One region of the Arthrobacter sunyaminii genome, then DNA from elsewhere that is predicted to be linked to it. Evidence: predicted binding sites of a transcription regulator. Region 1 holds the regulator's gene; each other region holds the start of a gene.
What was found. The regulator LexA, encoded in region 1, represses DNA repair genes until DNA is damaged. The targets are predictions, from matches to a motif close to TCGAACANNTGTTCGA.

Region 2: KG104_RS10875 (DUF6504 family protein) is a predicted target of LexA. The motif match lies at 1,809-1,824, and genes of this name have one in related genera.
Region 3: KG104_RS16810 (LexA family protein) is a predicted target of LexA. The motif match lies at 2,016-2,031, and genes of this name have one in related genera.

What each region holds. Positions count from the first base shown of each region.
Region 1 is NZ_CP076456.1:1,427,162-1,430,435, reverse strand. It holds gene KG104_RS06280 (histidinol-phosphate transaminase) at 1-376, opposite strand, end outside; gene KG104_RS18030 (LysM peptidoglycan-binding domain-containing protein) at 522-800, opposite strand; gene lexA (transcriptional repressor LexA) at 1,404-2,234, shown strand; gene KG104_RS06265 (ATP-dependent DNA helicase) at 2,374-3,274, opposite strand, start outside.
Region 2 is NZ_CP076456.1:2,438,216-2,441,489, reverse strand. It holds gene KG104_RS10885 (MDR family MFS transporter) at 1-46, shown strand, start outside; gene KG104_RS10880 (MDR family MFS transporter) at 91-1,740, shown strand; gene KG104_RS10875 (DUF6504 family protein) at 1,905-2,216, shown strand; gene KG104_RS10870 (DNA polymerase III subunit alpha) at 2,229-3,274, shown strand, end outside.
Region 3 is NZ_CP076456.1:3,689,398-3,692,671, reverse strand. It holds gene KG104_RS16820 (PadR family transcriptional regulator) at 1-280, shown strand, start outside; gene KG104_RS16815 (Y-family DNA polymerase) at 277-1,563, opposite strand; gene KG104_RS16810 (LexA family protein) at 1,572-1,997, opposite strand; gene KG104_RS16805 (ABC transporter ATP-binding protein) at 2,173-3,108, shown strand; gene KG104_RS16800 (ABC transporter permease) at 3,105-3,274, shown strand, end outside.

The DNA.
Region 1 (3,274 bases):
GCGGATACATGGAATAAGTGGGCGGGAAACTCATGGCCGTCCGTCCGGGACCGCCGAACGCCTGGAGAATCTGCTGCAGGACCTCGTTCGAGCCGTTCCCGGCCCAGATATTTTCGGAGGTCAGTCCGTGGCCGAGGTAAGCGGCAAGCCGGTCCCGCAGTTCCGTGAATTCCCGGTCCGGGTAGCGGTTCAGTCCGGCCACGGCCCGCTCCACGGAGATCGCAATCGCCTCCCGCACGGATTTCGGCAGGCCATGCGTATTCTCGTTGACATTCAGCAGGATGGGCACATCCAACTGGGGTGCGCCATAGGGCGTCAGTCCGCGGAGGTCATCGCGCAGAGGAAGTCGGTTGAGTCTCGCCAGCTGTTCAGTCACCTGTACAGCTTAAGACTCGAAGGCGGAGCGGGAAGAATCTGCGGGCTGCACGCCCTGCCTTGTTACGTCCCGCGTTATTGAGCACTGACTTATTTGGCTCTGGGTGTTTCGTCCTGAGGTGTTGCGGCTCAGCGTTGTTGCGGACTCAGCGTTCAACGGGAATGTAAAGCTGAGCACCAACGATGAGGCGGGATTCAGTCAGGTTGTTGAGTTCCATGATGTCTTCCATGACATCCCGCGGGTCACGCTCAGGAGCGAACTCCTGCGCCAGGCCCCACAGGGACTCACCCGCAGCCACACTGACCTGGACGGTTCTTGTCACGTCCGGCCCCCCGCTGGAGGCCATGGCGGGAGCGGTGAAGAAGCCCAGCACAATGAGCGCAGCCGCCGCGGCGAGCATCAGCGGGAGGCCGATGAAAACCAAACGGCCCCTGCGGGTCAGGTGCAGCGAGTTCGTCTTGACCGGCAGGGAAGGATTTGAAGGCCGGGAATCGAGGTGCTGTGAGGGAGATGTGTTTGACGCAGCTGTTTTTGACGCAGCTGTATGGATTGAAGCAGCTGTATGACTCGAATCAGCTGTTCGAGCTGTCGGGACTGTTTGGGTTGTCATTGCAACACCTTTCCGGTTCGATGGCTGCGGGAAATACCCGAAGCCATATTCGAACGATTGGAAGCTGATCGACTTACCCGAACCTCCGCTGAGGGCGGCTGTCGAAAGTATGTTCGATTTCTGCTGAGTTATTTCTAGCACCTATCTACTAATAAAGTCGAGACTCGCTCGAACAAATGTTTGAAAACACCGCACTGCTCGCTTAACGTTGAGGACAAGAGGGAACCTTCAACGGGTTCTGCGGATCGACTCGAAGCCCAGGCGTCGGAGCGGTTCCTCAGGATCACTGAATCAGCTGCCTCTGACATAACCGCCGGAACGGCTTGCACGGCCAATACGTCCCGGTTTGTACCCGATTAGACATTTACCGACCAGCCCCGGCATTGCCGGGACCAGCTGACCCGAAGGGAACCCGACGTGGCCCGCAGGACTGCTTCCGAAGACAGCACCAACAAACCAGCTGCCACAGGCACCCGTGCGCGCCCCAAGGGGCTCACCCCCAGGCAGAAGACCGTCCTGGAGATGATTCAGCGGTCCGTGAGCACCAACGGCTATCCGCCCACCATGCGCGAAATCGGCGACACGGTTGGCCTGGCCAGCCTGTCCAGCGTGACCCACCAGCTCATGCAGTTGGAGAAGCTCGGCTACATCCGCCGTGATCCGAAGCGCCCCCGCGCCATGGAAATCCTCATTCCCCTGATGCTCCGTGACGGATCCTCCGGTACGGCAGCCGAGGAGGCTCCGGGACGCCCCGGCTCCGGCACGGACAACAGCCCTTCAGCCGGCGCTGCGGGGCGCACCGGAGACCAGCGTGAAGAGGGCGCAGGCTCAGCCCCGGCGCTGGCCTCGGTAACCGAGCTTGCCACCTCCGTTGATACCGCCATGGTGCCGCTGGTCGGCCGCATCGCCGCCGGCGGACCCATCCTTGCGGAGCAGGTGGTGGAGGACATCATGCCGCTGCCCCGTCAGCTGGTGGGACACGGTGACCTTTTCATGCTGAAGGTTTCGGGAGACTCCATGGTTGATGCCGCCATCTGCGACGGTGACTGGGTGGTTGTGCGCCGCCAGCCGACAGCTGAGAACGGTGACATTGTGGCTGCCCTCCTCGACGATGAAGCCACGGTCAAGACCTTCCGGCAGCGCAACGGCCACACCTGGCTGCTGCCGCAGAACACGCGGTACGAGCCCATTGTGGGCGATCACGCCGTCATCATGGGCAAAGTTGTCTCGGTGATGCGCGCTCTTTAGCCGACGTCCCGGCGGGATCCCTGCAGCGGAAAGCACGCAAATGGCGGCCGGAAATATTCCGGCCGCCATTTGCATGTCCATGTCTTTGCTGCCCGGCCTCACTGGGCCGCAGAGTGCCGCGGTTAACTCCGCAGCCCGCCTATCCCGCCGACAGCTCCTCGGCTGCCGACTGCTCTGCGAGCCGACCCAAAACGGAGAGCACCACGGAGCGGTCCGTGGTGGACCAGAACGGCGGCAGCGCTGCGCGCAGGAAGCCCCCATACCGGGCCGTGGCCAGCCGGGAGTCCAGGACAGCCACCACACCGCGGTCCCCCGCCGCACGAATCAGGCGCCCTGCCCCCTGTGCCAGACGCACGGCGGCATGGGTCGCCGCCACGGACATGAACCCGTTGCCGCCGGCCTTGGCCACTGCTCGGGTGCGAGCGGTCATCAGCGGGTCATCGGGACGGGGAAACGGGATGCGGTCGATGAGGACAAGCCGGCACGCGGCTCCGGGAACGTCCACGCCCTGCCATAGCGACATGGTGCCGAAGAGGCAGGTATCCGGCTCTTCAGAGAACTGCTTGACCAGTGAAGACATGGAAGATTCCCCCTGGCACAGGATGGGGAAATCCACCCGGGTGCGCATGGCATCGGCGGCATCTTCGGCCGCCCGCCGAGAGGAGAATAAGCCCAGCGCGCCGCCGTTGGAGGCCTTAAGCAGCGCTTCGATTTCATCCAGCTGAGCCTCGGAGGTACCCCGCTCCGGCTTGGGCAGATCCTTGGCCACATACAGAATCCCCTGGCGCGGGTAATCGAAGGGACTGCCGACGTCGGTTCCGGTCCACGACGGTGCACCCGGACCCAGCAGGCCCAGGGCACCGGCCACCGGCCCGAACTCGGAGCCGATCGCCAGGGTTGCCGAGGTCAGGACAACGGTGTGCCCGTCAAACAATCCTTCACGCAGCCGTCCCGCCACTGACAGCGGGGCAACGTTCAGGGTGGCGGGGGCGGTCTCGTCGGGCGGTGAAAAACCTCCCGACGGGGAGAAGGAACTGGGC
Region 2 (3,274 bases), 1.0 Mb from region 1:
GCGGGTGCACCTCGGAGATGCGGAGCAGGAACCAACCGCCAGGTAAGCGTTAACCGGCATCAGGCACCACCGGCTAGGAGACCGCACCACATGTCCCACAAAGCACTTTCACCACGGATCGCCGCGAGCCCGGCAGCATTGGTTCCCGGCAATCCGGGGCCTGCGCCGGGTAGGCAGCTGCAGGGTACGCGAAAGCACGGGCGGCACCGGGAGGAGGCCGCGCCGGCGGCGATGCCCAAACGGAACCTGCCCCTGGTCTTCACCGGGCTGGTGCTGTCCGTGCTGCTGGCAGCCCTGGACCAGACCATCGTGGCGACCGCGCTGCCCACCATCGTGGGGGACCTCAACGGGCTCGAGCACCTGTCCTGGGTGGTCACTGCCTACATCCTGGCAGCAACCATCGGCCTGCCGATCTACGGAAAACTCGGCGATCTGTTTGGCCGCAAGAGCATCTTCATTTTCGCCATTGTGGTGTTCCTGGTCGGCTCCATGCTGTCCGGGCTGGCGCAGGACATGGGTCAGCTGATCGGCTTCCGTGCACTGCAGGGCCTCGGCGGCGGCGGACTGATGATCGGCGCGCAGGCCATCCTGGGAGACCTCGTCTCTCCGCGCGAGCGCGGCAAGTACATGGGACTGATCGGAGCAGCCTTCGGACTTGCCTCCGTGTGCGGACCGCTGCTGGGCGGCTGGATCACCGATGCCTGGTCCTGGCGGTGGGTCTTCTACATCAACCTGCCCATCGGAGCGGTGGCGCTCGCCGTCGTCATCACCTCCCTGCAGCTGGCCAAACCCCAGGGAGCCCGCCCGCGGCTGGACTACGCCGGCGCTGCCTTGCTGGCCGTTGCGAGCGCCGCCCTGATCATGCTCACCACGTGGGCGGGCACCACCTATGCCTGGTCAAGTCCGCAGATCCTGGCTCTGGCCGCATTGACCCTGGCTGCGGGTGCGGCATTTGTGCGGGTGGAGCTGAAGTCCCGGGAGCCGATCATGCCGCTGGGCCTGTTCCGCAACCGTAACTTCCTGCTGCCCGTGCTGGTGGGCATCTCCGTGGGCATCGCCATGTTCTCCACCATTTCCTACCTGCCCACCTTCCTGCAGATGGTCAACCGGGCCACTGCCACCGAATCCGGACTGATGATGCTGCCGATGATGGGCGGGCTGCTGCTCACCTCCATCGGCACCGGCCAGCTGATTTCCCGCACGGGAAAGTACAAGATCTATCCGATCCTGGGCTGCGCGGTGATCATTGCGGGCCTGGTGCTGCTGTCCCGGATTTCCGACACCACGCCGTACAGCTTCACGGCGCTCGGGATGCTGGTGATGGGCCTGGGCATTGGAATGCTGATGCAGAACCTGGTGCTGATTGTGCAGAACAGCGTCCCCGGCAGGGACATGGGGGCTGCAATTTCCGCGGCGAACTATTTCCGGCAGATCGGTGCCTCTTTTGGTATTGCGCTGTTCGGCTCCATCTTCATCCACCGCCTGGGCAATGAGATTGCCGCGGCGCCGCAGGGGGCGGGGGCAGCGGTGGGCGGGGACATCAATTCCCTGAGCCCGACGACGCTGCGGGGTCTGCCGGCGCCGGTGCAGGATTTCATCGGCGCGGCCTTTGGGCACGCGCTGCCGCCGATCTTCCTGCTCAGTGTGCCCATTGTCGCAGTAGCCCTGGTGCTGTGCCTGTTTATCCGGGAGACCCCGCTGTCCACCGCGGTCCGGACGGAAGCGGGGGAGGAAGTTTAGGGCGTCCGCGGAGGAATCCGGCGGCGGGAGTGCCGATTGTCAGATGATGGCCGTACACTGGAAACTGTTAGAACATATGTTCGAATTAGTTGCTGTCCACAAACCAATTTTGGCCGCCGCGACGGCTTGGGTGCGGGCACGCCTGCGGCTGGGAGGAAGCTGGAATGGGTGTCTTCAGTGAGGCGGTAGAGGTGGTGTGCTCACCCGCCGGCCAGCCGCTTCGGCTTGTCTGGAGCGGCCGCACCTACAAGGTGGCAGCGGATCCCGTGCGCTGGTATGAGCGCCGGAACTGGTGGGATGAGGAAGCCCGGGCGGAACGCGGACGCGGTCCGGGGCTGGTGGATTCGGAGATCTGGCGGGTACAGGCCCGGCTGACCCCGCGTTCGCCGCTGCGCACCCTGGATCTCTCGCATGACATCAGCTCCGGCCGCTGGCGCCTGATCCGTATCCATGACGCCCTGCGGGAAAGCGCCTAGGAACTGCCGGATATGAGCTTCACCCATCTGCATGCCGCCACCGCCTTCAGCGCCCACTACGGAGTGTCCTGGCCGGAGGAAATGGCGCAGGCCGCTGCGGCCGACGGTGCAGACGCGCTCGCCTGCACCGACCGTGACGGACTGTACGGAACGGTCAAGCACCTGCGCGCCTGCATGGACGCCGGCATTGATCCGATCGTGGGGGTGGATCTGGCGGTGCTGGGGGAGCCGGATGCTTCCGGTGCCCGGCCGGTCACCGGAAGAGTTGTGGTCCTGGCCCGCGGCCGTCGGCAGGGAGCCGGCTACCGCGCGCTGTGCCGGCTGATTTCCGATGCACACGCCGGCACCTCAGCGTCCGCGGCACGCAAGGGCAGCAAACCGGTGGGGGTGACCATGGCGCAGCTGGCGTCACGGGCAGCGGGCGACGACGGCGGTGGGGGCTCCGGTGCCCGCGGCCCCGGAGCCGGCGGTGACACTAATCACGAGCCGCTCCTGACCGTCCTGGTGGGACCGCATTCCGACGTCGGCACCGCCATGCGCAGCCGCAGCTACGCCGTCGCCCGCACACTCTTTCGCCGCTGGCAGGAGACGCTGCCGCGCGCATCACTGGCCGTGGAGGTGGTGGCCCACCTCAGCGCCCCGGGGACCAACCTCAGCCTGGCCCACGCCGTGCGCATGCTCCGCCTGGCGGATGAAATGCAGCTGCCGGCCATCCTCACCAACGCTGTGCGCTACGTGGATGCCGACGGCGCCGCCACCGCCGACGTCCTGGACGCAGCCCGGGCGCTGACCTCCATGGGGCGGCTTCCGGATTTGCAGCCCAACGGACAGGGCTGGCTGAAGAGCGCCGCGCAGATGAAGTCCCTTGCCCGCGAGATCAGCAACGAGGCGGGCTACGGAACCGCCGGGGCCGCCCGGATGCTCCGGGACACCGAGGCGCTCGCCGATGCCTGCCGGATGGATCCGGTGCTGGACATGGGGTGGAAGCAGCCGGTGGTTCCGGAGGCCTCGGTGATCGGCATCAACAACGAACCCATGGCCGAGCTGGTAAGCCGCTG
Region 3 (3,274 bases), 1.7 Mb from region 1:
GCGGGCAGTGGCCGAGCATCAACCGGTGACGGTGGCCAGGGTTGCAGAAGAGGTTGCAGCAGGCACCGGCTGGCAGATCACCGAGCGCAGTCTCTACCGCACCCTGAAAAGGCTGCAGGACACCGGTCTCCTGCACAGTGCGGAGGTCGATGTCCCGCGCACCGGGGCAAAGCGCAAGGAGATCTCCCTGACAGGCTTGGGGTCGCAGTTCCTTGCCGGAATCACCGCCAGCCTGGTTGAATTTCCGGGCCCTGGAGCCGGCAGGAAACCTGGCCGCTAAACCGCCTTCACCACCGGAAGATCAGACCACTCGGTGGTGTAGCGCGGGGAAGCGAAGTTCCGCGCCATGGTCCAGTCCGGCTTGGCTGTGGACATCCCGGCCAGTCCCAGGCCAATGCTGGCAGCACCGTACTTGTCGGTGACCTGCGCCAGCAGCGGCCCGATGTCCTTCTGCTCCGGTCCGGCATCGAACAGGTCGAACACCGGCTCGGCGCCGGCGGGGGAGAGGCCCGTGAGCATGATTCCGGCCTTGGCATACCGGGCACCCTCCACCACCTGGGGATCCATGGCGTCAATCGCGGCCCGGGTGAGCACCAGGGGATCCGCGGTGGGCCGCTGAAGCCGGACCGTAGCCGAAGGTGAGGATGCTTCAGTGCCGCTGAAGCGCGACGTGGACGCAAAAACCGTCATGACGCTGGCCAGCTGTCCCTCCTTGGCCAGTCGAATGGCCGCTTTCTGGGCGTACAGGCTCATGACCTGGCGCATCGATTCCTGTGTAGTCACCGGCGTCGCGAAGCTGCGTGAAAAGAGGACCTGCTGTTTGTCTGCGGACTCGGTTTCCATGGGAATGCAGGCGGTGCCGTTCAGTTCCAGCACCGTGCGCTGCAGCACCACGGAGAACTTCGCACGGATCGCGGCGGGATCGGCGGCGCGCAGATCCGCGACAGTGTGGATGCCCAGCGCATTCAGCCGGACACCGTTGCGCGCGCCCACGCCCCACAGGCCGGTGACCGGCACGCGGGACATGATGGTGTCGACGACGGCGGGATCCAGGGTGTCGAGGTTGCAGACCCCGCCCATGTGGGGATTCTGCTTGGCGATCCGGTTCGCGAATTTGGCCAGGGTTTTGGTGGGGCCGATCCCCACGCAGACCGGCAGGCCGATGTTCTTCGCCACGGCAGCCCGGATGTCAGTGCCCCGGGTCCGCAGTTCGTCATCGGTGCCGTGCAGGTGCAGGAAACACTCGTCGATGGAGTAAATCTCCTGCTCGGAGGAGAAGCGTGCCAGCAGCTGCATCACGCGCGAGCTCAGGTCCCCGTACAGCTCATAGTTGCTCGAGCGCTGCACCAGGCCCAGCTTCGGAGCGGCCTCGGCCAGCTTGAACCACGGCTCACCCGTCTTGATGCCCAGGGCCTTGGCCTCATCGGAGCGGGCCACCACGCAGCCGTCGTTGTTGGAGAGCACCACCACGGGAATGCCGGCCAGCTTCGGGTCAAAAAGGCGCTCGCAGGAGACGTAGAAGCTGTTTACGTCCACGAGTGCGATGCGGTGCTGCTCAGCCATGAGACGGCCTAGACATGGTGCAGACACCGGGTCACGACACCCCAGACGGACAGTTCCGCGGGATCCGGCACCCGGATGTCTTCTGCGTCCGGGCTGTCCGCGCGCAGGAAGATCCCCTGGCCGGTCAACAGCAGCCGCCGGATGATCAGCTCTCCGTTCAGAACGGCAACAACCACCGACCCGTCTTTGGGCGTCAGCGACCGGTCCACGATCAGCTCGTCTCCGTCGCTGATGCCGGCTTCGTCCATGGCGTTGCCGGAAACCCGCATGATGAAGGTGGACGTGGCATCGCGGATCAGGTGCCGGTTCAGGTCAATGCCGGCGTCGTAATAGTCCTGGGCGGGTGATGCGAACCCGGCCGGAAGCGTTGAACCGCGGGTGGCCGGCTGTTCCTTCGCGCCGCCGGAACGCGGCGCAGAGTCGGAGGAAAACACGGGCACCGCACACCTCCCTAGAACACACCTTCGAATACCAACAGGTTAGCACTGAGCATGGAAAACACCTTGGCGAACGGCGCAAGTTGCCGCAGACTGGGTGGACATTGCTGCCAGCCAGGGCAGACCGGGCGCAAGACGGGCCCCGGCCACGTCTGATGCCACCGGAGCTCCCATGAATCAGCCCGCCGTCGAAACGACCAGCCTCGTCAAGGCCTTCGGCTCTGCCCGTGCTCTGGACGGGTTCTCGCTCACGGTGGAGGAGGGACAGGTCGCCGGATTTCTGGGGCCCAACGGAGCCGGGAAATCCACCGCCATCCGGGTGCTGCTGGGCGTGCTGCGCGCTGACGCCGGAACCGCCGCGGTGCTGGGCATGGATCCCTGGGCGGACGCCGTCGCCGTCCACCGCCGGATCGCTTACGTTCCCGGGGACACCACCCTCTGGCCGAACCTGACGGGCGGGGAAGCCATTGACATCTTCACCCGGCTACATGCCGGCAAGCGGACCGCGGGGAAGGACCGGAACGCGAAGCGGCAGGCGGCACGACGCGCTGAACTGCTGGAACGCTTCGAGCTGGACCCCACCAAGAAGGCGCGCACCTATTCCAAAGGCAACCGGCAAAAGGTGGCGCTGGTCGCCGCGCTCGCCTCAGATGCTGAGCTGTTCCTGCTCGATGAACCCACCTCGGGCCTCGATCCGCTCATGGAGGCCGCGTTCACCGAGGAGATCCGGAACCTGCGCAGCGAGGGACGTACCGTGCTGCTGTCCAGCCACATCCTCGCCGAGGTGGAAAAGCTGTGCGACACCGTCACCATCATCCGCTCCGGCCGCGACGTGGAAACCGGCACCCTGGCCCAGCTGCGCCACCTCACCCGGTCCACGGTCACGGCGACGACGACGGCGGATCCGGCCGCGCTGGCCGCTGCACCGGGGGTGCACAACCTCAGTGCGGAGCACGGATATCTGCGGTTCGACGTCTACAATGCGCAGGTGAACAGCATCCTGGCACTGCTGGCCGAAGCCGGCGTGCAAAACCTGACCATTGCCCCGCCGTCACTGGAGGAGCTGTTCCTGCGCCACTACGGTGACGAGGCGGGAGCAGAGCAATGAGCGCACCACCCACTGCCCGCCGGCAGTCCTTCCGCAACCCGTGGGCTGCCACCGGCGGATTGCTGCGGCTGCACCTGAGGCTGGATCGGATCATTATTCCGGTCTGGACCCTGGCCGTCGGCGCAGGCGTTGCCGGGTCCATGGCAACTTTCGAGACGACCTACAC